DNA from 4 places in the Streptomyces sp. NPDC101191 genome. Region 1 is predicted to be linked to each of the others. Evidence: riboswitches for the same ligand, from Rfam matches in the RefSeq annotation. Region 1 holds a riboswitch; each other region holds the start of a gene.
What was found. Region 1 has a riboswitch for cyclic di-AMP ahead of ACIRQF_RS35540 (transglycosylase family protein). Riboswitches for the same ligand answer to the same signal wherever they lie in the genome.

Region 1 (7,422 bases):
ATCGCGCCGGGCCCGATCCGAAAGGGACCGCCCGGCCGGCGCGGAGGGGCTCCGGGCGCGGGGCCCGGCCGTCCCCTTGTACGGTCGGGGAGTGAGTGCCACCCCCTCTTCCGTCCCGCCCGGCCCCGAGCTCTTCACCTGGGAGTTCGCCACCGACCCGTACCCCGCGTACGCCTGGCTGCGCGAGCACGCTCCCGTGCACCGCGCGAAGCTGCCCAGCGGGGTCGAGGCCTGGCTGGTGACCCGGTACGCCGACGCGCGGCAGGCGCTGGCGGACCAGCGGCTCTCGAAGAACCCGGCGCACCACGACGAGCCCGCGCACGCCAAGGGCAAGACCGGCATTCCGGGCGAGCGCAAGGCCGAGCTGATGACGCATCTGCTCAACATCGACCCGCCGGACCACACCCGGCTGCGCCGGCTCGTGTCGAAGGCGTTCACGCCGCGCCGGGTGGCGGAGTTCGCGCCGCGGGTGCAGGAGCTCACCGACCGGCTCATCGACGGCTTCGCCGAGCGGGGCGAGGCGGACCTCATCCACGAGTTCGCCTTCCCGCTGCCCATCTACGCCATCTGCGACCTGCTCGGGGTTCCGGGCGAGGACCAGGACGACTTCCGCGACTGGGCCGGGATGATGATCCGGCACGGCGGCGGACCGCGCGGCGGCGTCGCGCGCTCGGTGAAGAAGATGCGCGGCTACCTCGCGGAACTCATCCACAAGAAGAGGGAGGAGCCGGGGGACGACCTGATCTCCGGGCTCATCAAGGCCTCGGACCACGGTGAGCACCTCACCGAGAACGAGGCCGCCGCCATGGCCTTCATCCTTCTCTTCGCCGGCTTCGAGACGACCGTCAATCTGATCGGCAACGGGATGTACGCGCTGCTGCGCCATCCCGGTCAGCGCGAGCGGCTCCAGGAGTCGCTCGCCGCCGGGGAGACGGGGCTGCTGGAGACCGGCGTCGAGGAGCTGCTGCGGTACGACGGACCCGTGGAGCTGGCGACCTGGCGGTTCGCCACGGAGGCGCTGACCATCGGCGGGCAGGAGATCCCGGCCGGCGACCCGGTCCTGGTGGTCCTCGCCGCGGCGGACCGGGATCCGGCGCGGTTCGACGAGCCGGACACCCTGGATCTGGCGCGGCGCGACAATCAGCACCTCGGCTACGGCCACGGCATCCACTACTGCCTGGGCGCGCCGCTGGCCCGCCTGGAGGGACAGGCGGCGCTGGCGACGCTGTTGACTCGCCTGCCAGACCTGCGACTTGGGGTTGATCCGGAGGAACTGCGGTGGCGCGGGGGGCTCATCATGCGTGGCCTACGCACCCTTCCGGTGGAGTTCACGCCTTCCCACAAAGGGACGCATAACTGACGGGGCGTCAAGAATGTGATCTTCGCGTGATCTCCGCTGCATCGACTTGTGACTCACGTTCGAATGCCGCTACGTTCACCCGCAGTCTCAGCAGTCACGCGAAAGGCACTCCGCATGCGCTCCGGAAACGGACGTCACCGCAGACCCCGCCAGGCTCCCGCACTCGTCGTCGCGGCGGGAGTCACCGGCTCGGCCATGGCGCTGCCCCTGCTCGCCACCGGCTCGGCCTCCGCCGCTGACGCGACGACATGGGACCGGGTCGCCGAGTGCGAGTCCGGCGGCGCCTGGAGCGCCAACTTCGGCAACGGGCTCTACGGCGGCCTGCAGTTCTCCCAGGAGAGCTGGGAGCGGCACGGCGGCCTCGCCTACGCGCCGAGCGCCGACCTCGCGAGCCGCGCCCAGCAGATCACCATCGCGGACCGTGCGCTCGCCGCGGGCGACACCCAGTGGGCCACCTGCGCCCCGATCGCCGGCCTGAAGAACGACGGCAAGGCGCCCGCGGTGAACCCGGGCCCGGGCGTGACGCCCAAGAAGTCGACGGGTCCCGTCCCGGAGTCCAACCGCACCGACGGCCTGCCCGCCGGCTCCGGCCAGGAGAGCGGGAAGCCCTCCACGGCCCCCACCGCGCCCACGGCCCCGGCCACGTCGGTGACCCCCGCGAACCCCACCACCCCCGCGCCCACGACGCCCGGGACCTCCACTTCGCCCGTGACGCCCGGTACGTCCGTGACGCCCGGTACGCCCGGTGTGCCCACGACGCCCGGTACCCCCGGCACGCCGGGCACCCCCGGTGCGCCGGGCACGACCGCGCCCGGCACCGGCAAGCACCGAGGTGACGCCGCGCCAGAAGAGCCGGGCAACTCGGACACCTCCACCGATTCCGGGCGCCACGCCGCTCCGGGTGACGAGGTGACGGGTGGCGCGACCGATGGCAAGACGGCGGGTAATTCGGACACCACGGACAAGGCGGGCGAATACACCGTTCAGCCGGGTGACAGCCTGTCGGGCATTGCGGAGGAGAACGGGCTCACGGGCGGCTGGAGCGCCCTCTACGGTGCCAACAAGAAGACCGTCGGCTCCGACCCCGACCTCATCCTTCCTGGTCAGAGCCTTGAGCTGGACCTCGGACTGACGGAATCCCAGAAGTAGTTCGGGGGTGAATGTCCGTTCTGTGTAAGTGAGACATGAGTCTCTCTTCCCGAACGGGCGTGTCACGTCCGCAAACTTTGCTTCAATCGCCCCTCACCTGCGCAAACACCTCCTGACGGTGTGCAAGTAGGGGCGATTTTTCCGTCTTGAGGGTCTTTGAACTTCCCCCGGCTCTATGTCTACGGTCGTGACCGCTCGCCACCGCGGGCCCCGCCGACCGGTACGCCGAATCCTGCCGCCGGACGGAGGGAACAGTCGTCGCGCAAGCGCCGAAGGCAGGACCGGGGGACCCAAGGTAAGTGCCGGTCCCGGCCGTTGAGACAGACGGCCGACGATCGGCTTGGGGTGGAGCCGCGTGCAAGGTCACGCGGCCGGGCAACTCACTCGCCCGAACCCGACAGCTCACCTCGTAGGCGTCGGTGAGGAGAACTTCCATGCTGCTTTCCGGCAAGGGCAAACACCGTCGTGCCGCCAAGGCCACCCGCATCGTCGCGCTGGCCGGTGTCGCCGGCGTCGCCGTCGCGGCCCCGCTGATGACCGCGGGCACTGCCTCGGCCGCCACCGCCTCCGAGTGGGACGCCGTCGCCCAGTGCGAGTCCGGCGGCAACTGGTCCATCAACACCGGCAACGGCTTCTACGGCGGTCTGCAGTTCTCGGCCTCCACCTGGGCCGCGTACGGCGGCACCGCCTACGCCCCGAGTGCCGACCAGGCCTCCAAGTCCCAGCAGATCGCCGTCGCCGAGAAGGTCCTCGCGGGCCAGGGCAAGGGCGCGTGGCCGAGCTGCGGCGTGGGCCTGTCCGGCGCGTCCTACGACGGTGGCGCCGCCGAGGCGGCCCCGCAGCCCGCCGCGCCGAAGCGCTCCACCGAGCAGCCGGCGACCCGCAGCGAGCAGCGTCAGGCGCCGAAGAAGACCGCTCCGAAGAACGAGTCCAAGAAGACCGTCACCACCCCGACCGGCAAGAAGGTCAAGAAGGGCGACGGCGAGTACAAGGTCGTCGCCGGTGACACCCTCAGCAAGATCGCCCAGGCGCACGGCGTCAAGGGCGGCTGGGAGAAGCTCTTCCAGCTGAACAAGGGCGTCGTCGAGAACGCCGACCTGATCTACCCGGGCCAGCAGCTCCACCTCAAGTGAGCCTGCCGACCCTCCCGCGGTGACTGACCACCCCGGCCCGGAGCGCCCTTCCCCCGTGCGCGCTCCGGGCCGGGGTTTCTCCGCTCTCTACGGTTACCCTCCAGTAGATCTGGGGCCTTTCGTCCCCGGATGCATGCCCTTGGGTCCTTTTTCGTCCCAGGGGGCGGGCGCCCGGCTGGCTGGAGCCCCCGAGCCGGTTAGGCTCTTGTCGCAAGGCGAACGAGACCTTGCCGCATGCGTCACAACCAGCGTCACATCCCAGAAGGAGATGCTCGTGCCGTCCATCGACGTCGTCGTAGCCCGGGAAATCCTGGACTCCCGAGGCAACCCCACGGTCGAGGTCGAGGTCGGCCTCGACGACGGCAGCACCGGCCGTGCTGCCGTTCCGTCCGGTGCCTCCACCGGTGCGTTCGAGGCCCTCGAGCTCCGCGACGGTGACCCCAACCGTTACCAGGGCAAGGGCGTGGAGAAGGCCGTTCTCGCCGTCATCGAGCAGATCGGCCCCGAGCTGGTCGGCTACGACGCCACCGAGCAGCGCCTGATCGACCAGGCGATGTTCGACCTGGACGCCACCCCGGACAAGTCCTCGCTCGGCGCCAACGCCATCCTCGGCGTCTCCCTCGCCGTCGCGCACGCCGCCTCCGAGGCCTCGGACCTGCCGCTCTTCCGCTACCTCGGCGGCCCGAACGCGCACCTGCTGCCCGTTCCGATGATGAACATCCTGAACGGCGGCTCGCACGCCGACTCCAACGTGGACATCCAGGAGTTCATGATCGCCCCGATCGGCGCGGAGTCCTTCTCCGAGGCCCTCCGCTGGGGCACCGAGGTCTACCACACCCTCAAGTCCGTCCTGAAGACCAAGGGCCTGTCCACCGGTCTCGGTGACGAGGGCGGCTTCGCCCCGAACCTCGGCTCCAACCGCGAGGCCCTCGACCTCATCCTCGAGGCCATCAAGCAGGCCGGCTACGTCCCCGGCAAGGACATCGCGCTCGCGCTCGACTGCGCCGCCTCCGAGTTCTACAAGGACGGCAAGTACGAGTTCGAGGGCAAGGCCCGCTCGGCCGCCGAGATGACCGAGTACTACGAGGAGCTCGTCTCCGCGTACCCGCTCGTGTCCATCGAGGACCCGCTGTTCGAGGACGACTGGGCCGGCTGGAAGGTCATCACCGACAAGCTCGGCGCCAAGGTGCAGCTCGTCGGCGACGACCTCTTCGTCACCAACCCGGAGCGCCTCGCCCGCGGCATCGAGGAGGGCTCGGCGAACGCCCTGCTCGTCAAGGTCAACCAGATCGGCTCGCTGACCGAGACCCTGGACGCCGTCGAGCTCGCCCAGCGCAGCGGCTTCAAGTGCATGATGTCCCACCGCTCCGGCGAGACCGAGGACGTCACCATCGCCGACCTCGCCGTCGCCACCAACTGCGGCCAGATCAAGACCGGCGCCCCGGCCCGCTCCGAGCGCGTCGCCAAGTACAACCAGCTCCTGCGCATCGAGGAGATCCTCGACGACGCCGCGGTCTACGCCGGCCGCAGCGCCTTCCCGCGCTTCAAGGGCTGACCTGCCCCGACGCCGTAGCCACGGACTTTGCATCCGGAGAACTGAACAGGGCGCAAAGGCGTAGCGAAGCGAAGCGTCCCCGCACTCGGTCCCGTACCGTGTGCGGGGACGTACGCATGACCAGGACCCACGAGTGACGGGGAGGCGCACGACATGGCCGTGAAGGACCGGGACCGGTTCTCGACCGCGACCCGGATCAGGCTGCTCGGCGAGCAGACCGCCGCCCGTGTCTACCGCTCCCAGACCCGCCGTCAGGCGCGCCGCTCCCGGCTCACCGGCCGCGCGGCCTTCCTGGCCCTCGTCGTCTGCTCGCTCGTGGTGGCGCTCGCCTATCCGATGCGGCAGTACGTGTCCCAGCAGGGCGAGATCGCCGACCAGGAGCGCAAGGCCGCCGAGGCCGCCCGCCGGGTCGAGGACCTGCGGGACGAGAAGGCCCGCCTCCAGGACCCGGCCTACGTCCGCCGGCTGGCCCGCGAGCACCTCCACTACGTGATGCCCGGCGAGACCGGCTTCACCGTGAACGACCCCGACGCGGAGCACCGGCCCCGCACCGACCAGGGCGCGACGGACCGCCCCTGGTACGACAACCTGTGGGACGGCGTGGACCACGCCGACCGCCCGTAGACGTCGCAACCACGCCACGAGACCCGAGCAAGGCAGACATGGAAACGCCCCCTCCGCAGACCGAACGCACCGAGCCCACCGACGCGGACGTCGCCGCGTTCGAGGCCCAGCTCGGCCGGCCGCCCCGCGGCCTGCGTGCCATCGCGCACCGCTGCCCGTGCGGCAACCCGGACGTCGTCGAGACCGCGCCCCGGCTCCCCGACGGCACGCCGTTCCCGACCACGTACTACCTGACCTGCCCGCGCGCCGCCTCCGCCATCGGCACCCTGGAGGCCAACGGGGTCATGAAGGAGATGCAGGCCCGGCTCGCGACCGACCCGGAGCTGGCCGCCGCCTACCGGGCCGCGCACGAGGACTACATCGCGCGCCGCGACGCCATCGAGGTCCTGGAGGGCTTCCCGAGCGCCGGCGGCATGCCGGACCGGGTCAAGTGCCTGCACGTCCTCGTCGGGCACTCGCTCGTGGCGGGCCCGGGCGTGAACCCCTTCGGCGACGAGGCCCTCGCGATGCTGCCCGAGTGGTGGGCGAAGGGCCCCTGCGTCACCCCCTGCGCGGACAAGGACGAGGAGCAGAAGTGACCCGGGTCGCCGGAATCGACTGCGGTACGAACTCCATCCGCCTTCTCGTCGCCGACGTGCACCCGGAGACGGGCGAGCTGATCGAGCTGGACCGGCGGATGACCATCGTCCGGCTCGGCCAGGGCGTCGACCGGACCGGCCGGCTCGCGCCCGAGGCGCTGGAGCGGACCTTCGCCGCCTGCCGTGACTACGCGGCGGTCATCGAGGAGCTCGGCGCGGAGAAGCTGCGCTTCGTCGCCACCTCCGCGTCCCGCGACGCCGAGAACCGGGACGACTTCGTGCGCGGGGTCGTCGAGATCCTCGGCGTGGAGCCCGAGGTCATCACCGGTGACCAGGAGGCCGAGTTCTCCTTCACGGGTGCCACCGGCGAGCTGCACGGCGACGACCGGCGGCTCGTGGTGGACATCGGCGGGGGCTCGACCGAGTTCGTGGTCGGCAACCGGCACGTCGAGGCGGCCCGGTCGGTCGACATCGGCTGCGTACGCCTGACCGAGCGGCACGTCCGGCACGACCCGCCGACCGCCGAGGAGATCGCCGCGATCCGCGCCGACGTGCGGGCCGCGCTGGACCTGGCCGCCGAGACCGTGCCGCTCACGGAGGCCGGGACCCTGGTCGGCCTGGCCGGCTCGGTCACCACGGTCGCCGCCGTCGCGCTGGGGCTCCCGGAGTACGACTCCACGAAGATCCACCACTCCCGGATCTCCCGCGCGCAGGTCGACGCGGTGGTGGACCGGCTGCTGGGCTCCACGCACGACGAGCGGGCCGCGATCGCGGTCATCCACCCCGGCCGGGTCGACGTGATCATCGCCGGCGCGCTGGTCCTGGTGGAGATCATGGAGCGGACCGGGGCCGCCGAGGTCGTCGTCAGCGAGCACGACATCCTCGATGGGATCGCCCTATCCGTCGCATAGCGGGCCGCTATCGCCCCCGCCCATGACCACATGGCGAGAAAGTTCGTGAAGTTCTTCACAAGAGAAAGGGCCCCGAGGGTGCCCGAGGAGGGTCTTGAAGCCCTCCGAGGGG
Region 2 (7,422 bases), on a different contig from region 1:
GCTGCGCGAGGCGCTGCCGGAGCAGGTCTATCTGTGGGTGAACGCGGCCGAGGGCCGCACCTACGCCGACCCGGAGGCCGCCGAGTGGACGGCCCTCGACCCGCTCTTCCCGTACAGCCGGCATCCGCACCCCTCGGCGGGCCTGCCGTGCCGCACGGGCGAGTCGGTGCTCTCGGTGGACGGCGAGGGGACGGTGCGCCGCTGCCACTTCGTGAAGGCCGAGCTGGGCAATCTCTACGACGGCTCCTACCGGGCCGCCCTGCGCCCCCGTGCCTGCCCGCTCGCCGCCTGCGACTGCCACATCGGCTACGTCCACCTGGAGACGCTGCCGCTGTACGACGTGTTCGCCGGCGGGGTCCTGGAGCGCATCCCGGCGGGCCGGGCCTGAGCACCGTCCCGCCGGGCCCCCGTGCGGTCCACGGCCCCGGCCGCGTGGGTGGGCGCCGGGGCCGTGGCGGACCCGCCACGGCCTCGCGGACCCGCCACTGCCTCGCGGACCCGGCCCGGATCCACCGGCCGGGACGGGATCCGCCGGCAGGGACGGGATCCGCCGGCCGGGCCGCTCCTAGAGCGGCATGAGGTCCGGGCGCTTGGCCGCGACGTGGTCGCCGGAGCTCTCGCCGCGCAGCCGGCGTCCGATCCAGGGGACCAGGTACTCCCTGGCCCAGTGGATGTCGTCCTTGCGGACCTCCAGGGCGCCGCGGGGCGGCAGCGGCGGCCACGGCTGCTCCGGGTCGGCCGGTACGGGCATGCCGAGGACCTGGGCGGCGCGGAGCGCGACCCGGGTGTGGCCCTCGGGCGACAGGTGGAGCCGGTCCTCGTCCCAGGCGCGCCGGTCCTGGACGGACTTCAGCGACCACAGGTCGAGCACCGGGCAGCCGTACCGGTCGGCGATGGCCCGGACGTGCCCGTTGTAGGTGGCGATCTTGCCCCGCAGGTGCTTGAGCAGGATCACGTCACGGGTGTCGAAGCCGGTGGTCACCATGACGGTGCCGACGGCGGAGGTGAGGTCGGACACGGCACGCTCGAAGCGCTCGGCCACGTCGTCGGGGTCGGTGCCGGGGCGGATGATGTCGTTTCCGCCGGCGCAGAAGGTCACCAGGTCGGGGGCGAGTTCCTTCGCCCTCGGAACCTGTTCCGCGACGATCTGGTCGAGAAGGCGCCCCCGTACGGCGAGATTGGCGTACCGGAAGTCCGCGTCCTCCGGCAGCTGGTCGGCAAGCAGGACCGCGAACCGGTCCGCCCAGCCGGCGTACGCCCCGTCGGGCCCGGGATCCCCGACCCCCTCGGTGAAGCTGTCACCGATCGCCGCGTACGACCCGAATGCGTTCTTGTCTGTTGATCTCGAATCGTCTGCCACGGGAGCACATTTTTCCCCTCCTCATGTGACCTACGCGACCGTAAGGAGGGGTTGACGTCGGGTGACATATGCCACCGATAAAGATTGTCCCAAGCCGGAATACACCGGAGGCCCGGCACAGGGTGCCGGGCCTCCGGAGTGTCGACGTCAGGCCGACACGGTACTGACGCGATGTCAGATGCTCACGCCGTGCTGGCGCAGAGCGGCCACCGGGTCGATGTCGGAGCCGTAGTCCGGGCCGGTCCGCATCTCGAAGTGCAGGTGCGGGCCGGTGACGTTGCCGGTCGCACCGGAGAGACCGATCTCCTGGCCGCCGGTGACGGTCTGGCCGGCGGAGACGGAGATCGAGGACAGGTGGGCGTACTGCGAGAAGGTGCCGTCGGCGTGCTGGATGACGACCTGGTTTCCGTAGGCCCCGCCGTCACCGGCGGAGTAGACGGTGCCCGGGCCGACCGCGTGGACGCTGGTGCCGGTGGAGGCGACGAAGTCGATGCCGGTGTGGTAGCCGGAGGACCACATCGCGCCGGCGGTCTTGTACGCGGTGCCGACACCGGCGCCCGCGATGGGGGCGACCCAGCCGGAGGAGGAGGTCGTGCCGGCCGAGGAGGACGACGAGGAGCTCGCGGCGGAGGCCGGGGCCGAGCTGCGCTCGCTGCCGCGCGAGGCGCGGGTCGAGTCGCCGGAAGCCTTCTGGCTGCGCTCCGCGGCGGCCTTCGGGTGGTGCGTCGCCTTGGCGGTGTTCTTGGCGCCGAGGGTGAGCTTCATGCCCGGCAGGATCAGCGACGGGTTGCCGCCGACGACCTGGCGGTTGTCGCGGTAGAGCTTCTGCCAGCCGCCGGCCACGTGGTGCTCGGTGGCGATCTTGGACAGGTAGTCGCCGCGGACGACGGTGTACGACTTCGGGGCCGCGGCCGGAGCCTTGGCCGGGGTCACGGCGGCGGGCGCCACGACGGCGACGGCCTGCTGCGGGGTGACGGTCGGGGCGGCCTGCTCGGCGGCGTGCGCGCCGGTGGCGCCGATGAGCGGGAGGGCGACGACGGCCCCTCCGGCTCCGGCGGCCACGAACCCGCGGGTGATCGGGTTGGCCTTGGGACGGCGGTGCTTACCCTTCACGGGCATGGCGAATTCCTCTCCGTCGCCTGCGAGGTGAGCTGTCGGGTTCGGACTGGAGATGTCCGGCCGCTGGTCGCGACTTCACCCCGAGCCGTCCTTCATCGAGGGATCGGCGTACTACCTGGGTCCCCCGCTCCTGCCGCGTACGGGTGGGTGCGGATTCCGGTCGGCGGCAGGATTAGGCGGTCCGTCCGGATTGAGCGCGACGCTAGACGAGCGGGGTCGACGGGAACAAGCCGCCGATTTCCCGCCAGTGCCGATTCGGGGAAAGGGGGCGGGAATTACGGTCACCCTCCGTGGATGACGGTCCCTCGATTTCCCTTTCCGGAAGGGAATTTGGAAAAGACGATCAGGCACGGTCCGTCACGTCTATGACGCTGCTCACGCCCCGCTGCCCATCTCCCAAGGAATCCGGGCGCGTTACCGCCAAACCCTCAATTCGGACAGAACACTCATTCCCTCCCGAGGGGGTGCGTGCGGGGCCCCTCACCTGGATGATTGCCCCAGGAACCGATCTCGAGACCAGGAGCAACCGTGACGCAAGCGACGACCGAGCCCGAGCTCACCGGCGTACGCAACTTCCGCGATCTGGGCGGACTGCCGACCGTGGACGGCCGGTCCGTGCGCCCCGGACGCCTCTTCCGCAGCGGCCACCTGGCCCACGCCACCGCCGAGGACGCCGCGTTCCTGGCCACCCTCGGTCTGCACACCGTGTTCGACTTCCGCAACGACGCCGACCGGCGCTTCGAGGGGGACGACGTCGCCCTGCCGGGCGTGCGGAACGTGAACATACCCCTGAGCGATCCCGCCGACGGGAAGGAGTTCTGGCAGATGGTGCGCCAGGGCGACCTGGCGCAACTGCGCGAGCTTCTCGCCGACGGCAAGGCCGCCGCCCGTATGTCCGGTTCGTACCGGAAGATGATGGTCGAGCGCACGGCGGAGCACAGCCGCGTGCTGCACGCGATGGCCGAGGACAGCGTCCCCGCCCTGATGCACTGCGCCGCCGGCAAGGACCGGGCCGGCCTGTCCGTCGCGATCTCGCTGCTGGCCGTCGGCGTCGAGCGCGAGGCCGTCGAGGCCGACTACCTGAAGTCGAACGCCCCGCACCGCCGCTACAAGGTGCAGCGCAGCTCCACCGCCCCGGACGGCATGGCGCCCGAGGTGATGGAGCTGCTGAGCCCGCTCTTCGACGCGCGGGTGGAGTACCTGCGGGCCGCCTTCGAGACGATCGACACGACCTGGGGCTCGGTGGACGCCTACCTCACCCAGGGCCTCGGACTCGCCCCGGAGACCCGGGAGCGCCTCCGCGCACGCCTGCTGTCGGAGGCTTGAGGTCGTCGCCCCGGTCCCGGCCGGCCCCGGCTACTGGTTCTGCCCGCCGAGCATGAAGAGCAGGTAGAGGAAACCGGCGAAGAGGTGCCCCGCGACCAGGTACGCGAAGAGGCGGAGCACCAGCCCCTTGGGAAACTTGCCGGCTTCGCGCTCCTCGCCGGTGACCGGAGCGGACTTCTCGGACATAGCACTACCTTTCGGGTTGTCAGCGCCGGTGCGGGGTCCCGTCACCGAGGCACAGCTCGGCGACGGGACTCTGCAGGAGGGTGTGGACGAAGAGCAGTTCGGCCCCGGCGCGGGTGGCGGCGCCGATCCGGTGCGGGGTGAGCGAGTCGAAGTGCGCGCTGTCCCCGGGATCGAGGATGTGCACGGCCTCGCCGAGTGCGAGGCGCACGCGTCCCTCGATCACGTGGATCCACTCCTCGCCGGGATGGACCCGCACGATGTCGGCGCTGGTGGCGTAGGGCACGTGCACGCGCAGGCACTGCATCGCGCGTCCCGCCCCGCCGGCCTGGCGGTAGATCCAGCCGTCGGCCTCGACCGGATCGGAGCGGCCGGCCCGGACGACGGGGTCGCGCTCGGTCGGCAGCTCGCCGAGGAGCTCGGACACCGTCGTACCGTAGATACGGGCGAGGGCGAGCAGCATCGGCAGCGAGGGCTGCCGGTTCCCCGTCTCCAGCCGGGAGAGATGGGCCGGGGAGAGACCGGCCCGCTGCGCGGCGGCCTCCAGGGTGAGCCCCCTGCGCCGGCGCAGGGCCCGCAGCTGCGGGGCGACGTCCGGCGGGACGTCGAGAGCGCCGCGAGCGGCGCGGGCGGCAGGTTCCGGGGCGGGATCCCCGGGGACGTGGTCCATGCGTCCATTCCGCCAGGATCATGCCTCGGAGGCAAATTTGTTGCCTCCGAGGCAAAGCCGGTGGGCCGGATCCGGACGGTGCGCCGTCAGCGCTGTGCGACGGCCTGCTTGACCAGTGTCTTCCCGAAGTCCCACATCAGTCCGCCGCCTCCGTGGGCGTCGTCCATCACCGCCGTGAAGGCGGTGACGAAGCGGTCCACGTCCGCCTCGTCGATGACCAGCGGCGGAATCAGTTTGATCACCTCCAGGTGGTCTCCCGACACCTGGGTCAGGATGCGGTGGCGCTGGAGCAGGGGCACCACGACCATCTGGGCGAAGAGTCCCTTGCGGGCGGCCTGCAGCATCGTCCAGCGACTGCGCAGGCCGAGCGAGGAGGGGCGGCCGAACTCGATGCCGATCATCAGCCCCCGGCCCCGGATCTCCTTCAGCAACTCGTAGCGCGGTACGAGCTCGCGCAGCCGCCCGGCGAGCAGCTCGCCCGTCCGGCGGACGTGCGCGACCGTGCCCTCGGACTCCATCACCGAGAGCACCGCGAGCCCGGCCGCCATGGCCTGGGCGTTCGACCCGAAGCTGGCCGAGTGGACGAGCACCCGGTCCATCGACGAGTAGACCTTCTTGAAGATCCAGTCCTTCCCCAGGGTCGCCCCGACCGGCACGTAGCCGCCGGAGAGCGCCTTGGCGACGCAGACCAGGTCCGGCTCGACGCCGTCCTCGTGCTGGTACGCGTAGAAGTCGCCGGTCCGCCCGAGTCCGGTCTGCACCTCGTCGGCGATGAGCAGGGCGCCGTGCCGGTGCAGCAGCTCCTGGGCCGCGAGCAGGAAGCCGGGCGGGGCCTCGTGCACCCCCTTGCCCTGGACGGGTTCGACGACGAAGCCGGCCACGTCGCCCTTGCGCAGCTCGCGTTCCAGGGCGTCGAGGTCGCCGAGGTCGATCGGCGTGTCGGGCAGCAGCGGTGCGAAGCCCTCCCGGAAGCCCTGCTCGCCGTTGACCGAGAGGGAGCCGGTGGTGAGGCCGTGGAAGGCATGGGTGCAGTAGACGATCCTCGGCCGGCCGGTGGCGTACCGGGCGAACTTCAGCGCGGTCTCGACGGCCTCGGTGCCGCTGTTGCCGAAGAACACCCGGTCGAGGTGGGGGCTGTGCGCGAGCAGCCGCTCGGCGAGCAGTCCGGGCAGCGGCTGGCAGTCGAAGCGGGTGAGGTCGGCGAGCTGCGCGTCGAGGACGTCGTGCAGCGCCTTGCGCACGACGGGATGGTGCCGGCCGAGGCCCATGACGCCGAAGCCGGCGAGCATGTCGAGGTAGTCGGCACCGTCGGCGTCCCAGAAGTGGGCGCCCTCGGCCCGCTCGTACACCTTGTCGAAGCCGATGGTCCGGAGCATCCTCGGCAGCTGGTGGTTGAGGTGGCGGGCGTGCAGCTCGTAGCGCTCGCCACCCCGTTCGGCGAGCAGCGCCCGCAGGTCGAACTCACCGGTCATGGCCCACGCTCACCCGTTGTTCCCGTTGACGGTCTCGCGGACCGCGCGCAGGGATTCCTTGAGCGAGCCCATGGTGGCGAGGACGGCGGTGGGCTCGTAGCCGCAGTGCGCCATGCAGTTGGCGCAGCGCGGGTCCTTGCCGCGGCCGTACTTGTCCCAGTCCGTCTCCTCGATGAGCTCGCGGTAGGTCGGGACGTAGCCGTCGCTCATCAGATAGCAGGGGCGCTGCCACCCGAAGAGGGAGTAGTTGGGGATCGCCCACGCGGTGCACGGGAAATCGGCCTTGCCTTCGAGGAAGTCGAGGAAGAGCGGCGAATGGTTGAGTCGCCAGCGCCGCCGGTTTCCGCCTGCGAATGCCTTCTTGAAGAGTTCCCTGGTCTGCTCGACGCCGAGGAAGTGCTCCTGGTCAGGAGCCTTTTCGTAGGCATAGGCGGGCGAGATCATCATTTCGTCGACCTGGAGGTCGTCGTTGAGGAAGTTGAGCACCTCGATGATCGTCTGCGGGGTGTCGGTGTTGAAGAACGTCGAATTGGTCGTGACCCGGAATCCGCGCCGCTTGGCCTCCTTGATCGCCGCGACGGCCTCGTCGAAGACGCCTTCCTTGGCGACCGACTCGTCGTGCCGTTCCCGCAGTCCGTCGATGTGCACGGCGAAGGCGAAGTACGGGGAGGGGGTGAAGTCGTCGAGCTTCTTGCGCAGCAGCATCGCGTTGGTGCACAGGAAGACGTACTTGCGCTTGGCCACGAGCTGGCGCACGATCTCGTCGATCTGAGGGTGCATCAACGGTTCGCCACCGGCGATGGAGACCATCGGCGCCCCGGACTCCAGGACGGCGCCGACCGCCTGGGCGACCGGCATGCGCTGCTTGAGCACGCCCGCCGGGTGCTGGATCTTGCCGCAGCCCTCGCACTTGAGGTTGCAGGCGAACAGCGGCTCCAGCTCGACGATGAGCGGGAACTTGTCCCGCTTGCGGAGCTTCTGTTCGAAGAGGTAGGTCCCGACCCGGATGGACTGACGGAGCGGCATGGCCATAACTCGCTCACCTCCTGGGGAGCAGCAAAGAACGGTGCCATTCGAAGAATGCGGGAAGGACGGCACGAAGGACGCGGAAGGCCGATATTCCCCCGCGTACCGTGCCGATCCGTACCAGTTCATGTTCCGGAGCGTCCACGACCACCCGGACGGCCGCAACCGGACGGGGTCCGGCGGCGGTGGCGGTCCGCAGGGTGGCGGCGGACTCCATGTCGACGGCGATGGCCCCGCCGGCCAGCAGCGCGGCCCGCTCGGGGCCG
Region 3 (7,422 bases), on a different contig from region 1:
TGGTGCCCGTCTTCGCCCTGCTCACCTGGCTCGCGATATGGAGCCGCCAGAAGGAGCTGCGCACCATATCCGGCGAGCTCCCGGCCTACGCGACGGCCGGGTGGCTCGCCCTCGACGAACCGCTGGCGCTCTCCTCGATGCGGGCCCGCGCGCTGGCCCGCGGCTACGCGGCGCGCAGCTTCGGCAAGCCCGCCGCGCAGGCCGTCGGCGAGTACGAGGCCTTCGCGACGACTCTGGCGTTCCTGCGGCACCGCGCCCGGCGCGGCCAGGCGGCGCCGGACTTCACGGCCCGCGAGCAGGAGCTGCTGCACCACCTGTGGCAGCGCCGCCAGGTCGCCTCCCCGGCGCTCACGCACGCGGCCCGGGCGACCGGCCGGGTCTGGGCGCCGCCGCAGTACCTGGACTACGGCGGCTACAACCCGTACCGCAGCTAGCGCCTCCGCGACCGGCCCGGCGCATCGCGGCCCACGACGCCGAGCGCGCGCCCTCGTCCGGCGCCCCGGGCGACCCAGCCCCCGCGGCATTCCGGCGGCGGCCCAGCCCCGAGGCACCGCGGCGCCCCGGCGCCCAGGCCTCAGGCGCCCAGGCCTCCTGGCCGCAGGCGCCTGGCCCCCAGGCCTCCTGGCCGCAGGCGTCTGGCCCCCAGGCCCCAGGCCTCCAGGCACCACGCCTCCAGGCCTCAGGCCTCCGACGCCTCCGTGAGCGCCGCCAGCTCCGTGTCCGTCAGCTTCAGTTCCGTGGCCGCGAGCAGCGCCGGCAGCTGTTCGACCGTGCGGGCCGAGGCAATCGGGGCGACGACGGTCGGGCGGGAGGCGAGCCAGGCCAGGGCGACGGACGCGAGCTCGGCCTCGTGGGCCGCGGCGACCGTGTCGAGGGCGGCGAGCACCTTCCGTCCGCGCTCGGTCTCCAGGTGCCGGCCGGCCCCCTGGGCGCGGACACTGGCGACGGCGGTACCCGGACGGTACTTGCCGGTGAGGAAACCGGCCGCGAGACCGTAGTACGGCACGGCCGCGAGACCGCCCCGCTCGGCGGTGTCGAGGAGCGGGCCCTCGTAGGTGTCGCGGGAGACCAGGTTGTAGTGCGGCTGGAGGGCGACGTAACGGGCGAGGCCCTCCGCCTCGGCGAAGTCGAGGGAGGCGCGCAGCCGCTCCGGGGAGATGTTGGAGGCGGCGACGGCACGGACCTTGCCGTCCTTCACCAGCTGGTCGAGGGCGGTGACGATCTCCTCGACCGGCACGGACTCGTCGTCGAAGTGCGTGTAGTACAGGTCGATGTGGTCGGTGCCGAGGCGGCGCAGCGACTCGTCTGCCGCGGCCTTGATGTTCGTGGCGCCCAGGCCCTTGTAGCGGGAGTGGGCGCCGACCTTGGTGGCGACGACGATGTCGGAGCGGTTGCCGCGGGAGGCCAGCCAGCGGCCTATGACGGTCTCCGACTCACCGCCCTCGTTGCCCTCGGCCCACTCCGAGTAGACGTCGGCGGTGTCGACGAAATTGCCGCCCGCCGCGGCGTAGGCATCGAGGACGGCGAAGGACTGCGCCTCGTCGGCGCTCCAGCCGAAGACGTTGCCGCCCAGGGAGAGCGGGAAGACGTGCAGGTCGGAAGAGCCCAGGCGGCGAAGTGAAGTCATGGGGTGGTCAACCCCCCGCACCGCCGGGCCTATTCCTGGCCGTCCCCTCCCTCGGGAGCGGACCTCAGATGCTCAGGCCCTTGGAGCGGAGCCAGGCCGCCGGGTCGATGCCGTCGCCGGACGGGGTGTGGACCTCCAGGTGGAGGTGCGGGCCGGTGACGTTTCCGGTGGCGCCGACGCGGCCGATGGTCTCGCCGGTGCCGACCGACTGGCCGACGCCGACGGTCATGGAGGAGAGGTGGCAGTACCAGATCTCGGTGCCGTCCTCGAGCTCCAGGACGATGCGGTAGCCGTACGCGCCGGACCAGCCGGCCGACTTCACGGTGGCGCCGTGGACGGCCTTGACCGGGGTGCCGGTGGGAGCCGCGAAGTCCAGGCCGGTGTGGTAGCCGGAGGACCACATCGAGCCGGCTTCGCCGTAGGTCGAGGTGATCGTGTACGAGGAGGTGGGCAGCGAGAAGCTGGCGGCCAGCTTGGCCAGGCGCTCGGCCTCGGCCTTGCGCGCGGCCTCCTCGGCGGCCTTCTTCTTGGCCTCGGCTGCAGCCTTCTCCGCCGCGTCGGCCTTGGCCGCGGCCTCCGCGGCTGCCTTCTCGGCGGCGGCCTTCTCCGCCGCCGCCTTCTCCGCGGCGTCCGCGGCGGCCTGCTGCTGCTCGGCCTGCTGGAGGATGCGGGCGCGCAGCGTCTCGCCGGCGTCGGCCTGCGTCTCGGTCCGGGTCCGGTCGCCGGTGCCGGAGTCCGTGGCGTCGGTGGTCCAGGTGAGCGCGGTGAGCGGCTGGGTGTTGTTGCCGCCCGCGGGTTCGAAGTCGCTCTTGTCGTGGCCGATGAGCTCGCCGACACCGGGGAGTTCGGAGGCGTCGGGAAGGTCGACGTCCGGCAGGGCTATGGAGACCGGCGGCTTCTGCTGGGCAGTGGCCAGGCCGCCCGCGCCGACGGCGGCGATCACGCCGACGCCGAGGACGGTGGAGGAGCGAGCGAAGTTGGAGCGCTGCTTGACGACGCGGTGCCGTCCGCCGGACCGGCGGTCCCGCAGGGAGTCCTCCGTCGGGTTCCACTCCTCGCCGCCCGCGGCACCCGCCGCACCGGCGGAGTCGAAGTAGTCGAAGGGGGCTTGAGGAGCGGGGGTGTCGGACGCCACGGAGGCGCTCTCCTTTCCTTCCTTCTCGCCTACCGGGTTAGCTGACGGGTTCGGAGCAGGAAGGTCTCCTACGGGCGTACCGCACGGGTGCGGTGGGGCCCGATTCACCCCAAGTGGTGGTTCCCCGGTTCCCTTACGGGATTCGGCGCGTGCGCACGGTGCCGCCTCTTGCGGCGGCTGGGACGACCGCGCTGCGTTATCGAACGTTAATAGACCCGGCCACCCGATTCCAAGCCGTCCCCCTTGATCATTCACTGAATTAGGAGGGTATCGCCCGACTTGAGCCCCACTCAGATACGTGCCAGTAGCAAACCGAGGATCTGACGTTACGTCAATTGTTATCTGAGGGAGACCCCCCGACTACGAGCGGTCACCGAGCCGCCGGCCGCCCGGCGGCACGACCGGCATCGTCCGCCGCCGCTCCGGCTGACCGACCGCCGGACGGCTCACCGCGAGCAGCGCCATGTCGTCCGTCGCACCCCCGCCGGTGTGCCGGCGCACGTCCGCCACGAGCGCGTCGAGCAGCTCCTCCGGCCCCGGGAACAGCCGCCCCGCGAGCCGCTCCCGCGGGTCGTAGAAGACCCCGCCCGCGTCCCGCGCCTCCGAGAGCCCGTCCGTGTAGAACAACAGCGTCGACCCCGGCGGATACGCGGCCTCGTCGGCCCGGTCCGGCCACGCGGCGAGCTCCCCCATCCCCAGCGGCAGCGCCGCCTCACTCGGCCGCAGCAGCTCGGCCCCGCCGTTCGCACGCAGCAGCAGCGGCTCGGGGTGGCCGCGGTTGACCACCCGTACGACCCCATCGCCGCCCGGGATCTCGGCGAGCACGGCCGTCGTGAAGCCCTCGAAGGCGTCGAGCCCGTCCCGCCGGGTGCCCTCCCGGGCCAGCGCCCGCTCCAGGCGCGCGGCCACCCCCTCCAGCGTCGCCTCCTGCTCCGCCGCCTCCCGGAAGGCGCCCAGGACCACGGCCACCGCCTCCACCGCGTCGAGCCCCTTGCCCCGGACGTCCCCGACCACCAGCCGCACCCCGTGCGGGGTGTCCTGCACCGCGAACAGGTCGCCGCCGATGAACGCGTCGGCCTGCGCCGCCTCGTAGCGGGCCGCGATCTGCAGCCCGCCGATCCGGCCGGCGGGCGCCGGGAGCACCGCCCGCTGTGCCGTCTCCGCGATCACCCGCGCCGACGCGAGCCGTTCGCCGCTCTTGCGCACCACCCGGTTGATCAGCAGCGCGAGCCCCGAGACGGTGAGCACGGTCAGCGTCTCGGTGAGCGCGGGGATCTGGGCCACCGTGCCGTTGTAGAGGTGGAGACCGACGCTGACGAGGACGGCGGCGATGCCCGTGGCGAGGGTGATCACGGTGGAGAAGAACGGGGCGGCGATCAGCGGCGCCGCCGAGAGCAGCGGCGCCGCCGTGTAGGTGGGCGGGGTCAAGAGGTCGAAGACGACCCCACCCAGGATGACCAGCGACGGCAGCACGCGCAGGAAGCGCCGGGCACCGCGGTAAGGACCGCCCGCCCCGCCGCCCGCCGCTGCTCGCCCCACCTGTGCTCTCCTGCCCGGTCGGTCCACGGCGGCGGACCGCACCGCGCCCATCCCAGGGTGCCGTCAGGCCGGAGGGCTCGGCGACTCCTCCTCGGCCGGTTGGCGTACCGCGAGCCGCCCGCCCCGCGCCAGCGCCGCCATGGCCGCCGCGCACGGCAACAGCCCCACCAGGGACCGGCCGAGCGCGGCCGGCACCAGGAACGCCGCCCCCATCAGGGCGAGCCCGAGCCGCCGTGGGCGACGAGCAGCCGCTCCACGATCGGTCGAGCCCCGGGTCGGTGACGACGTGCACGGGGTGTCCGTGCAGGACCCCGGCGAGCGCGACGCCCAGGCCGAGGGTCCCGGAGGTCGGCTCGACGATCGACGACAGGACCTAGAGGTTCCGCTCGGCCCAGATGCGCATCGCGTCCCGGACGAGCAGGGCCGTGCCCTCCCCGTGCCGGTCGTAGTTCCTCGTGAAGCGCGGGTCGTCGACGTACATCTGCCCGAGCCCGATGAAGTACTCCCTGCTCGGCGTCGTCGTGGTCGACAGCCACGCGTGGTGCCGCCGGGTGATCGCCTGCACCTCGTCGCTGTCGGGCGCGAGGCCCTCCTCCGCGGCCGCCGCGAAGGCCCGGGCGACGGCGACCTGCTCGTCCTGGAACGCCTTCTTCCCGGCGTCGTCGAGGGAGCGCCACCAGCGGTCGCCGCGCTCGTACGCGTCCCGCCCCCAGCGTTCCGTCACCTCGGCCTCGTAGCGGGTGTGGTCGAAGCCGTCGAACACTTCCTCGGCCATGAGCCGTTCTCCTCTCTCGGTCTTGTGGAGAGTGGTCCGTACGGCCTCGATCTGCCGCCCGATCCGCTCGCGCTCCTGTTCCAGGAGGGCCAGGTGCGTGCGCAGGGCGACCGAGGTGTCCCGTTGGCCTTCGAGGACCTCGGCGATCGCGGGCAGGGAGAGCCCGAGCTCGCGCAGCAGCAGGATCCGCTGCAGCCGCACGAGTGCCGCCTGGTCGTAGTACCGGTAACCGTTCGCGCCGATCCGGCTCGGCTCCAGCAGTCCCAGCTCGCCGTAGTGGCGCAGGGTGCGACTGGTGGTGCCGGCCTTCCTGGCGATCTCCTGGATCGACCACTCCATGAGAAAGACGGTAGAACTTGACGTTACGTAAAGGTCAAGCCGGACATCAGGGACGCGGCACCCGGGAACGACGAAGGCCCGGATCCGTTTCCGGATCCGGGCCTTCGTGCTACTGAGTAGCGGGGACAGGATTTGAACCTGCGACCTCTGGGTTATGAGCCCAGCGAGCTACCGAGCTGCTCCACCCCGCGTCGGTGAACACCACCTTACGGCATGGACGCCCCTGTTCGGAAATCCGTGTCCGTCAGCAGCCGCAGTCCTCCGCGTCGACCGGCGACGTCAGCGGGTCCGCCGCCTGCTGCGCGGGCCCCTCCCAGGTCTCGTAGGCGAAGCCCTCGCGCACCCAGTACTCGAAGCCGCCCAGCATCTCCTTCACCTGGAAGCCGAGCTCCGCGAGGGCCAGCGCGGCCCGCGTGGCGCCGTTGCAGCCGGGGCCCCAGCAGTACGTGACGACCGGCACGCTCCGGTCGAGCAGCTGCTCGGCCTGCTCGGGGATGAGCGCGGTCGGCAGGTGCACGGCGCCCGGCACGTGCCCCTGGTCCCAGGAGGCCGTGGAGCGGGAGTCGAGCACGACGAACCCGGGGTCACCACCGGTGGCCCGGGCGTCGGCCAGCGCGGAAGCCACGTCGGAGACGTCGGCGTGGAAGGCGAGGCTCGCGGAGAAGTAGGCCGCGGCGGCCGCCGGGGAGGCGGCGGGCGTACGGAGAACGGGGTTGACCTGGTTCGGCGTCGTCGTCATGGTGATCAATCTAAGGACGATGATCATCGCGCTGAAGTGGTGATCCACGGCGGTCGGGGGGTTCGGCCGGGGATTCCCGCGCGTTGCTCCGCACGGGGCAGGGATCTCACGTAGCGGAACGCCGTCACATTCCCGGCCCCCCGTTCGTCATCACGATGTGACCGGACGCGAAGGGGAACGACGACCGATGGACAGGGACCGCGCCGCCCAGGATCTCCTGGCCGAACGTTTCGAGGCCGACCGCGGACATCTGCGGGCGGTCGCCTACCGGATGCTCGGCTCGCTCAGCGAGGCGGAGGACGCCGTCCAGGAGGCCTGGATCAAGCTGAACCGGTCCGACATCGGCGACGTACGGAACCTGAGCGGCTGGCTGACCACCGTCGTCGGCCGGATCTGCCTCGACCTGCTGCGCTCCCGCGGCTCGCGCCGCGAGGACCCGCTGGAGTACTACATCCCCGATCCGGTCGTCCGGGAGGAGGGCACCGCCGACCCCGAGAAGGAGGCGCTGCTCGCGGACTCCGTCGGCCTCGCGCTCCTCGTCGTCCTGGAGACCCTCGCCCCGGCCGAGCGCCTCGCCTTCGTGCTGCACGACATGTTCGCGGTCGCCTTCGAGGAGATCGCCCCCATCGTCGACCGCACCCCCGCAGCCACCCGCCAGCTCGCCAGCCGCGCCCGCCGCCGGGTCCAGGGCGCCGCCCCGGCCCCCGAGCCCGACACGGCACGGCAGCGCGAGGTCGTGGACGCCTTCCTGGCAGCCTCCCAGGGCGGCGACTTCGAGGGCCTGCTCGCCGTCCTCGACCCGGACGTCCTCCTGCGCGTCGACGGCGGCGTCCTCACCCCGGCCGCCTCCAAACTGGTCCGCGGCGCCGAGGCCGTCACCGCCCAGGCCCTCACCTTCGCCAAGTTCCGCCACGCGTCCCGCCACGTCACGGTCAACGGCGCGGCCGGCCTGGTCTCCCTCGCGAACGGCTCCCCGGTCGGCCTCATGGCCTTCACGATCGTCGACGACCGCATCGTCGAGATCGACATCGTCGCGGACGCCCGGCGCCTGGCGGCGCTGGGCGTGCGCTGAGGGGGCGGGCCAGGCCCCGGCCGGCCGCACCCCGGCGGGCACGCTCCCCGGCGGGCGCGCTCCCCGCGGGGGCCAGGGGGCGGGCAGGCGTTGCGGGCGGCCGGCACACCGTCCACGCCGGGGACGGGGTCCTCGTCCTGCGCAGGACCCCGGACACGCTGGCCACGGAATCTGAGATCACAAAGGAAATGTAGGG
Region 4 (7,422 bases), on a different contig from region 1:
CCGATCTCCTCCGCGAACAGACCGACGTGGTTGGCGTACGTGAGCATCTTCTCGAAGGTGAACCGGGCCGGGCGCACCCGCCCGGCCCGGGCCAGCGCGTCCACGTACAGGAAGGTGCACAGGCTGAACGTGCCCTCCGCGCCCCGCAGGCCGTCGGGGGAGGCGCCGGGGTCGTAGCGGTGCACCAGGCTGTCCTGGACCAGGCCGCGTTCGATGGCGTCCAGGGTGCTCAGCCACGCCGGGTCGGTCGGGTTCAGCAGGCCCGCGCGCGGGATCAGGAGCAGGGAGGCGTCGAGGACGTCGCCGCCGAAGTACTGCACGAGGGCCTGGCGCTTCTCGCTCCAGCCGCGGTGCATGATCTGGCCGAAGATCTCGTCCCGCGCGGCGCGCCAGGCGTCCAGGGCGGCCGGCCGGCCGAACTCCTCGGCGAGCCGCAGCCCGCGGTCGAAGGCCACCCAGGACATCACCCGGCTGAAGGTGAAGTCCCGCTGCCCGCCCCGGGTCTCCCAGATCCCCTCGTCGGTGCTGTCCCAGGACGCCGCCAGCCAGTCGAGCAGACCGGACACGGCCTTCCAGCCGTGGTACGTGGGCTGCGGGTCGAGGCCGCGTCCCTGGGCGAGGGCGTACATGGCCTCCCCGTAGATGTCGAGCTGGAGCTGGTCCGCCGCCCCGTTGCCCACCCGCACCGGCGCCGAGCCCCGGTAACCCTCGAAGTCCTCCAGGATCTCCTCGGGGAGCCACGGGTCCCCGTCCACCCGGTACATGATCTGCAGCGGGCGCCCGCCCGCGGAGGGCGCGCCGGCCCGCTCGGTGACACGGTCCGTGAGCCAGCCGGTGAACGCGGCCGCCTCCTCGACGAACCCGAGGTCCAGCAGCGCCCGTACCGCGAGCGAACCGTCCCGGATCCACGTGTAGCGGTAGTCCCAGTTGCGCTCGCCGCCGACGAGCTCGGGAAGCCCGAGGGTGGCGGCGGCGATCGGGGCGCCGGTGGGCAGGTAGGTGAGGAGCTTCAGCGTGATGGCCGAGCGGTGCACCATGTCCGGCCAGCGGCCCCGGTACCGCGCGGTCCGCACCCACTCCTGCCAGAAGTCGACGGCGTCCCACAGCGCCGCCTCCACCCCCTGCTCGTCCGGGAGCGGCGGGACGGGCGCGTCCGGGCCCGCCACGGTGAACGAGGCGCCGGCCTGGCTCCCTTCGGTGAGGGTGAGGCGGCCGTGGACGTCGTAAGGACCGTCCTGCTCCAGCGGGACGTTCGTCTGGAGGAAGGCGGTGATCCCGGGGGCCCGGAACGTCGCCGTCCGCCCGTCGACGTGCGTCTCGTGCGGATTGCTGCCGAAGCCGAACCGGGGCCGGCACTCCAGGGCGAAGGTGACGTTCCCGCGGGTGCACCGCATCACCCGCAGGATGGCGTGCTCGTCGGTGGGCCGGCCGGTCCGGTCGGGAGGCATCCAGTCGATCAGCTCGCCCACGCCGTCGGCCGACAGGAACCGGGTCACCAGCAGCGCCGTGTCGGGATAGTAGAGCTGCTTGACCGTCACGTCGGAGCCGTCGACCGAGAGCCGGAAGTAGCCGCCCTTGTCGTGGTCGAGCAGCGCCGCGAAGATGCCCGGCGAGTCGAAGCGGGGCGCCGCGAACCAGTCGACCACGCCCTCGTCGGACACCAGGGCGGCGGTCTGCAGATCCCCCACCAGGCCGTGATCGGCGATGAGCGGATAGCGCTTCATGGTTCCACTATCGGCGACGCGCCGGGAAGGCGACATCGGAGGACGCCCCGCCCGTCCGCGGCGTCCCGCCCCTCCGCGGCGGCCCGGCGGGCGCGTGCCGGGGGCCCGGTCGTCGGGCGGGTGGCGGGCGGGTGGCGGGCGTCGAGATGCCGCCGCCGAGGGGAAGGCGAACAATTGACTCCAGGACCGGCACATCCGCACATCGTCGGAGCAGTGTTTCCGCTCGGGGATTTTCCTATCCGGACTCGGCGGTGCCATGAACGCAGCAAGCCCGGCCCAGGGCAGCGGATCATCAGCGCGCAAGGCCACCATCAGCCCCAAGGCGCAGAAGAGCTCTCTCTACCGGCTGGGGCGCTGGTGCGCCCGGCACTTCGTCGTCGTCATCGTCCTGTGGCTGGCGGCCGTCGCCGGACTGCAGATCGCCGACCGCGCGTTCGGCGGCCAGTATTCCGACAACTTCTCGCTCCCGGGTGTGCAGTCCACCGAGGGTCTCGACGTGCTGGAGGCGCACGACCCCGCGGCCGGCGGTTACGGCGCGCAGATCGTCCTCAACAACCCGTCCGAGGCGCTCACCCAGGACGCCTCCACGGTGAACTCGACCGTCGCGTCGCTCCAGAAGCTGCCCGACGTCATCAACGTCCAGAACCCGCTGCCGCCTCCGGGCACACCTCCGCCGACCCCGCCCCCCAACACGCCTGACACGGGCCCGCTTTCCACGGACGGCAAGACCGCGTACATCACCATCCGCTTCAGCGTTCCGCCCTCCACCCTGGGCACCGACTACCTGAACGGCGTGGACACGGCCGTAAAGCCCCTGCGCGACGCCGGCGTCACCGTCGAGTACGGCGGTTCGCTCGGCGAACTGGCCCGGCCGTCGGCCGACGACCGCACCAGCGAGGCGATCGGCTTCGCCGTCGCGATCGTGGTGCTCCTGATCGGCTTCGGCAGCATCATCGCCGCGGTCATGCCGCTGGTCACCGCCCTCATCGGAGCGATCTGCGGGCTCGCGCTGCTCGGTCTGACGGCGGCTGCCTTCACCTTCGGGACGGTCTCGCCGACCCTGGCCACCATGATCGGCCTGGGCGTCGGCATCGACTACGCCTTGTTCCTGATCACCCGTCACCGCCAGAACATCATGAACGGGCACGATCCCGCCGACTCCGCGGGCCTGGCGACGACGACGAGCGGCCGGGCGGTGCTCGTCTCCGGCTGCACCGTGATCATCGCGCTGTCCGGTCTCTGGGTCTCCGGCGTCACCTTCATCGGCAAACTCGGCCTGGCGGCCGCCTTCACGGTCGTCACCGCGGTCATCGCCGCGCTCACCCTGGTCCCGGCCATGCTCGGACTCGTGGGGCGCCGCATCGACCGCTACCACGTGCGCAAGCCCGTGGCGGAGACCGACGCGGAACCGGGCGCCACCCCGCACGGCACCTGGCACCGCTACGCCCAGCGGGTGGAGCGGCGGCCCTGGTACTTCCTGGTCGGCGGCGTGGTCGCCCTGGTGATCCTGGCCTTCCCGGTGTTCTTCATCCAGCTCGGGCACATCGGCGACGGCGCCGACCCCAAGTCGTTCACCGACCGGCGCGCCTACGACCTGATCTCCACGGCCTTCGGTCCCGGCGCCAACGGGCCGCTGACCATCGTGGTCGACCAGACCTCGGTCCCGGCGTCCGATCGTTCGGCGCTCGCGAGCAAGCTCCAGCAGTCGCTCGCCAACGTGCCCGACGCGGCCTCCGTCACCGCGCTGAAGCCCACCTCCGACGGTGACGTCCTGATCGGCACCGCCTACTCGGTCGCCTCGCCGCAGGACGAGAAGACCACCGAGCTCACCAACCACCTGGTGGACGACGTGCTGCCGGACGCGGTGGCCGGTACGGACGCGAAGACCTACGTCACCGGCACCACGGCCGCCCAGGTCGACTTCCTCGACATCGTCTCCAGCCGGCTGCCACTGATCATCGCGGTGGTGGTCGCGCTCGCCTTCCTGGTCATCCTGATCGTCTTCCGCGGGCTCCTCGTCGCCGTCAAGGCCGCCGTCCTCAACGTGCTGTCGATCGCCGCGTCCTACGGCGTCGTCGTGGCCGTGTTCCAGTGGGGCTGGGGCGGCCCGGCCCTGGGCGTCTCCGGCAAGGTGCCCATCGAGAGCTATGTGCCGATGATGATGTTCGCCATCGTCTTCGGCCTCAGCATGGACTACGAGATCTTCCTGCTGTCCCGGGTCCGCGAGGCGTGGCTGCGCACCGGCGACGCCGAGGCGAGCGTCGCCCATGCCCTGGAGATCACCGCGAGGGTCATCACCTGCGCCGCGCTGATCATGGTGAGCGTCTTCGCGGCCTTCATCGTGTCCGACAACATCGTGATCAAGATGCTCGGCCTGGGCCTCGCGGTCAGCGTCCTCATCGACGCCACCATCGTCCGGCTGCTGCTCGTTCCCGCCGTGATGACCCTGCTGGGCGCCCGCGCCTGGTGGACCCCACGCTGGCTGGACCGGATCCTCCCGCACCTCGACACCGAGGGGGAGGCGGCGCTGGAGCAGGACCAGGAGTCCGGCCACGAGCCGGCCCGGTGACCCGCGACGTGCACATTCGGACAAAGAGGTAGATGTCCTGCTATTAAGCTCCAATGCCGGAATGCTCAATGAATTCCGGCATTGGAGCTTTTCTGTGCCGGTAGCGCGCAAAGGTCGGACTGCGTGATCTGAGTCACGGCCTTTCCGGCCCGGTGAATTCTGTCGCGACGTCAGATCGGCACCCTGGGGGAGCGGTTGGCGCGGTGATGGTGAAAGGTGGGAATGATCCTTTTTCTTTTTCCGAATGATCGATTTGCTTTGATTAATTTCTGTCTTGTTTTCGCCGGAAGAATTCGCTTACGGTCACCCGGCAACCGGACGGAAACGCCGAATCCTGCCACCGACCGGGTACCGCACACACGACCACTTCAGGCAGGAGCGGGGGACCCAGGTTCTCCGCCGCTCCCGGGCTCCGGGGGCGGCTCGGGGTGAAGCCGTGCCCAGGCGCGGCCGGGCATCTCCTGCCCGAACCCGACAGCTCACCTCGCAGGCGGAGGAGAGGACCCCGCCATGCGTGGACACGCCAAGCACCGCCGTTCCAAGAAGTTCCCGCTCACCCGCGGCATCGCCGCCGTCGGCATCACCGGCAGCGCCGCACTGGCCCTGCCGCTGGCCGGAGCGACGACCGCGGGTGCGGTCACTCCGCAGGCGGCGCACACCGTCGCAGTCGAAAAGGCGACGGTCCAGGTCACGCAGGTGGCGAAGGCGTCCGGAACGGTGCGGTATTCGGTCGTCGCCGGTGACTCCCTTTCCAAGATCGCCCGGAAGTACGCGGTAAAGGGCGGCTGGAAGAAGGTCTACCAGGACAACCGGACGGCCGTCGGCGCCGACCCGGCCCTCATCCGCCCCGGCATGCGGCTGACCGTCGACGCCCGAGGCGCCGCGCTCTCGGGCGTGAAGCCCGCGGCGGCCCGGACCGCGACGACGGCGGGCGCCGCGAGCGCGGGAGCCGTGGTCCAGGCCGTGGCTCCGGCCAAGGCGACCTCGTACCCGGACAACCTCGACGGGTGGATCCGCGAGGCGCTCGACATCATGGCCAAGAAGGGCATCCCCGGCAGCTACGACGGCATCCACCGCAACATCATGCGCGAGTCGTCCGGCAACCCGCTGGCCATCAACAACTGGGACTCCAACGCCGTCGCCGGCACCCCCTCCAAGGGCCTGCTCCAGGTGATCGACCCGACCTTCCGGGCGTACCACGTCGAGGGCACGGCCGACGACCCGTACGACCCCGTCGCCAACATCGCGGCGGCCTGCAACTACGCGGCCGACCGCTACGGCTCCATCGACAACGTCTTCGGCGCCTACTGACGCCCGCGGACGCGAGGACGTGCTCCCGCAACCGGCCCCTCGGCCGGGTGCGGGAGCACGGTCGTTCCGGGCTCAGTTCAGGGTGTCCGGGTCCGGGCCGGTCCGCAGCCCCTGGTCGAGCGCGGCGACGGCCGTCATCTCGTCCGCCGAGAGGGCGAAGTCGAAGACGTCGATGTTCTCGCGGATACGCGCCGGCGTGACGGACTTGGGGATCACCACGTTGCCGAGCTGCAGGTGCCAGCGCAGCACGACCTGCGCGGTGCTCTTGCCGTACCGGGCGGCGATCTCCCGGAGCACGGGCTCCTCCAGGACGGCGCCCTGGGCGAGCGGGCTCCAGGCCTCGGTGACGATCGAGTGGCGGGCGTGCAGCTCACGGAGCGCGCGCTGCTGCAGGCCGGGGTGGAGCTCGATCTGGTTGACCGCCGGGACGAGGTCGCTGCCGTCCAGGAGCCGGTTCAGGTGCGCGGGCTGGAAGTTGGAGACGCCCGCCGTGCGCACGCGGCCGTCGGCGACGAGCTTCTCGATGGCCTTCCAGCTGTCGAGGTAGAGATCCCGGGCCGGGGCCGGCCAGTGGACGAGGTAGAGGTCCACGTGGTCGAGGCCGAGCTTGGCGAGGCTCGCGTCGAAGGCCCTGAGGGTGGCGTCGTGGCCCTGGTCGGCGTTCCACAGCTTCGTGGTGACGAACAGTTCGTCGCGGGCGAGGCCGGAGCTCGCGAGGGCCTTGCCGACGCCCGCCTCGTTGCCGTAGATCGCGGCGGTGTCGATCGAGCGGTATCCCGCCTCCAGCGCCGCGGTGACGGCGGCGGTCGTCTCCTCGTCCGGCACCTGGAAGACGCCGAAGCCGAGCCGCGGCATCTCCGTGCCGTTGTTGAGGGTGACGGTGGGGACGGAGTGGTTCATGACGTTCCTCGGATCTGTGGTGCGGGTGTCTGCGTGGGGGGTGGGGGCCCGGGGCGGTGGCCGGGCCGCGGGCGGGTCAGACGAGGGCGGCCACGGCCGCGGCGGCGAAGGCGTGGTCCTGCTCGGGGGCGCCGCCGCCCACGCCGACGGCGCCGATGAGCCGTCCGTCACGGTGGACGGGCAGGCCGCCGGCGATGAACAGCAGCGGCCGGTCGAGCGCGGTGGTGAGGCTGTGGAACGGGCCGTCGGGCTTGACCAGGTCGACCAGGTCGGCCGTGGGGGCGTTCAGCTGGAGCGCCGTGTAGGCCTTGCGGGTGCTCGTCTCGCCGGAGATGAGGACGGCGCGCTCGTCACGGCGGAAGGCCAGCAGGTGGCCGCCGGCGTCGAGCACGGTGACGCTGACCGTGACGCCCGCGGCGTCGGCGGCCCGCCGGGCGGCGGTGAGCAGGACCTCGGCGTCCTGGGAGGTCAGCGGGGCGACGGCGGCGGTGACGGTGCTCATGAGGGGTGCTCCATGCGGTCGTACGGAAGTGCGGAGGAGGGAGGGTGCAGGGGGAAGGCGCGGGCGAGGGGGTCAGTGCCCGAGGCCCGCGGGGACCTGCCGGGCGTCCGGGACGGCCGCCGAGGTCACGGAGTCCGCGGACCCGGCGACCATCCTCGACCTGCGGGTCCGCCGGTCGAGGAACGCGGCGAGGAAGGCCAGCAGCAGCGCGGAGGCGGCGAGGAGGCCGCCGACCCAGTTCGGGGACGTGTAGCCGAGGCCCGTGGCGATGACCACGCCGCCGAGCCAGGCGGCCAGGGCGTTGCCGAGGTTGAAGGCGCCGATGTTGGCCGCGGAGGCCAGCGTCGGTGCGGCGGAGGCCTGGTCGAGGACCCACTTCTGCAGCGGCGGGACGGTCGCGAAGCCGAGCGCGCCGA

Region 2: another riboswitch for cyclic di-AMP. It lies ahead of ACIRQF_RS05965 (peptidoglycan DD-metalloendopeptidase family protein); the one in region 1 lies ahead of ACIRQF_RS35540 (transglycosylase family protein).
Region 3: another riboswitch for cyclic di-AMP. It lies ahead of ACIRQF_RS16660 (M23 family metallopeptidase); the one in region 1 lies ahead of ACIRQF_RS35540 (transglycosylase family protein).
Region 4: another riboswitch for cyclic di-AMP. It lies ahead of ACIRQF_RS03815 (transglycosylase SLT domain-containing protein); the one in region 1 lies ahead of ACIRQF_RS35540 (transglycosylase family protein).

The regions. Positions count from the first base shown of each region.
Region 1 is NZ_JBIWOU010000013.1:151,134-158,555, forward strand. Features, by position in the region: gene ACIRQF_RS35530 (cytochrome P450) at 77-1,360, shown strand; gene ACIRQF_RS35535 (transglycosylase family protein) at 1,475-2,509, shown strand; cyclic di-AMP (ydaO/yuaA leader) riboswitch at 2,767-2,940, shown strand; gene ACIRQF_RS35540 (transglycosylase family protein) at 2,944-3,642, shown strand; gene eno (phosphopyruvate hydratase) at 3,911-5,197, shown strand; gene ACIRQF_RS35550 (septum formation initiator family protein) at 5,351-5,821, shown strand; gene ACIRQF_RS35555 (DUF501 domain-containing protein) at 5,860-6,399, shown strand; gene ACIRQF_RS35560 (exopolyphosphatase) at 6,396-7,310, shown strand.
Region 2 is NZ_JBIWOU010000001.1:1,372,831-1,380,252, forward strand. Features, by position in the region: gene ACIRQF_RS05955 (STM4011 family radical SAM protein) at 1-388, shown strand, start outside; gene ACIRQF_RS05960 (SGNH/GDSL hydrolase family protein) at 566-1,360, opposite strand; gene ACIRQF_RS05965 (peptidoglycan DD-metalloendopeptidase family protein) at 1,535-2,479, opposite strand; cyclic di-AMP (ydaO/yuaA leader) riboswitch at 2,484-2,635, opposite strand; gene ACIRQF_RS05970 (tyrosine-protein phosphatase) at 3,008-3,805, shown strand; gene ACIRQF_RS05975 (DUF6126 family protein) at 3,836-3,991, opposite strand; gene ACIRQF_RS05980 (helix-turn-helix domain-containing protein) at 4,011-4,658, opposite strand; gene ACIRQF_RS05985 (aspartate aminotransferase family protein) at 4,745-6,130, opposite strand; gene hpnH (adenosyl-hopene transferase HpnH) at 6,140-7,162, opposite strand; gene ACIRQF_RS05995 (1-hydroxy-2-methyl-2-butenyl 4-diphosphate reductase) at 7,170-7,422, opposite strand, start outside.
Region 3 is NZ_JBIWOU010000003.1:741,126-748,547, reverse strand. Features, by position in the region: gene ACIRQF_RS16670 (PrsW family intramembrane metalloprotease) at 1-434, shown strand, start outside; gene ACIRQF_RS16665 (aldo/keto reductase) at 680-1,627, opposite strand; gene ACIRQF_RS16660 (M23 family metallopeptidase) at 1,692-2,762, opposite strand; cyclic di-AMP (ydaO/yuaA leader) riboswitch at 2,774-2,920, opposite strand; gene ACIRQF_RS16655 (PP2C family protein-serine/threonine phosphatase) at 3,123-4,352, opposite strand; gene ACIRQF_RS16650 (hypothetical protein) at 4,365-4,514, opposite strand; gene ACIRQF_RS16645 (MerR family transcriptional regulator) at 4,675-5,415, opposite strand; tRNA gene ACIRQF_RS16640 (tRNA-Met) at 5,533-5,606, opposite strand; gene ACIRQF_RS16635 (rhodanese-like domain-containing protein) at 5,660-6,154, opposite strand; gene sigJ (RNA polymerase sigma factor SigJ) at 6,342-7,226, shown strand.
Region 4 is NZ_JBIWOU010000001.1:864,195-871,616, reverse strand. Features, by position in the region: gene ACIRQF_RS03825 (glycoside hydrolase family 15 protein) at 1-1,724, opposite strand, end outside; gene ACIRQF_RS03820 (MMPL family transporter) at 1,981-4,293, shown strand; cyclic di-AMP (ydaO/yuaA leader) riboswitch at 4,644-4,799, shown strand; gene ACIRQF_RS03815 (transglycosylase SLT domain-containing protein) at 4,804-5,604, shown strand; gene ACIRQF_RS03810 (aldo/keto reductase) at 5,677-6,504, opposite strand; gene ACIRQF_RS03805 (heme-binding protein) at 6,581-7,006, opposite strand; gene ACIRQF_RS03800 (MFS transporter) at 7,079-7,422, opposite strand, start outside.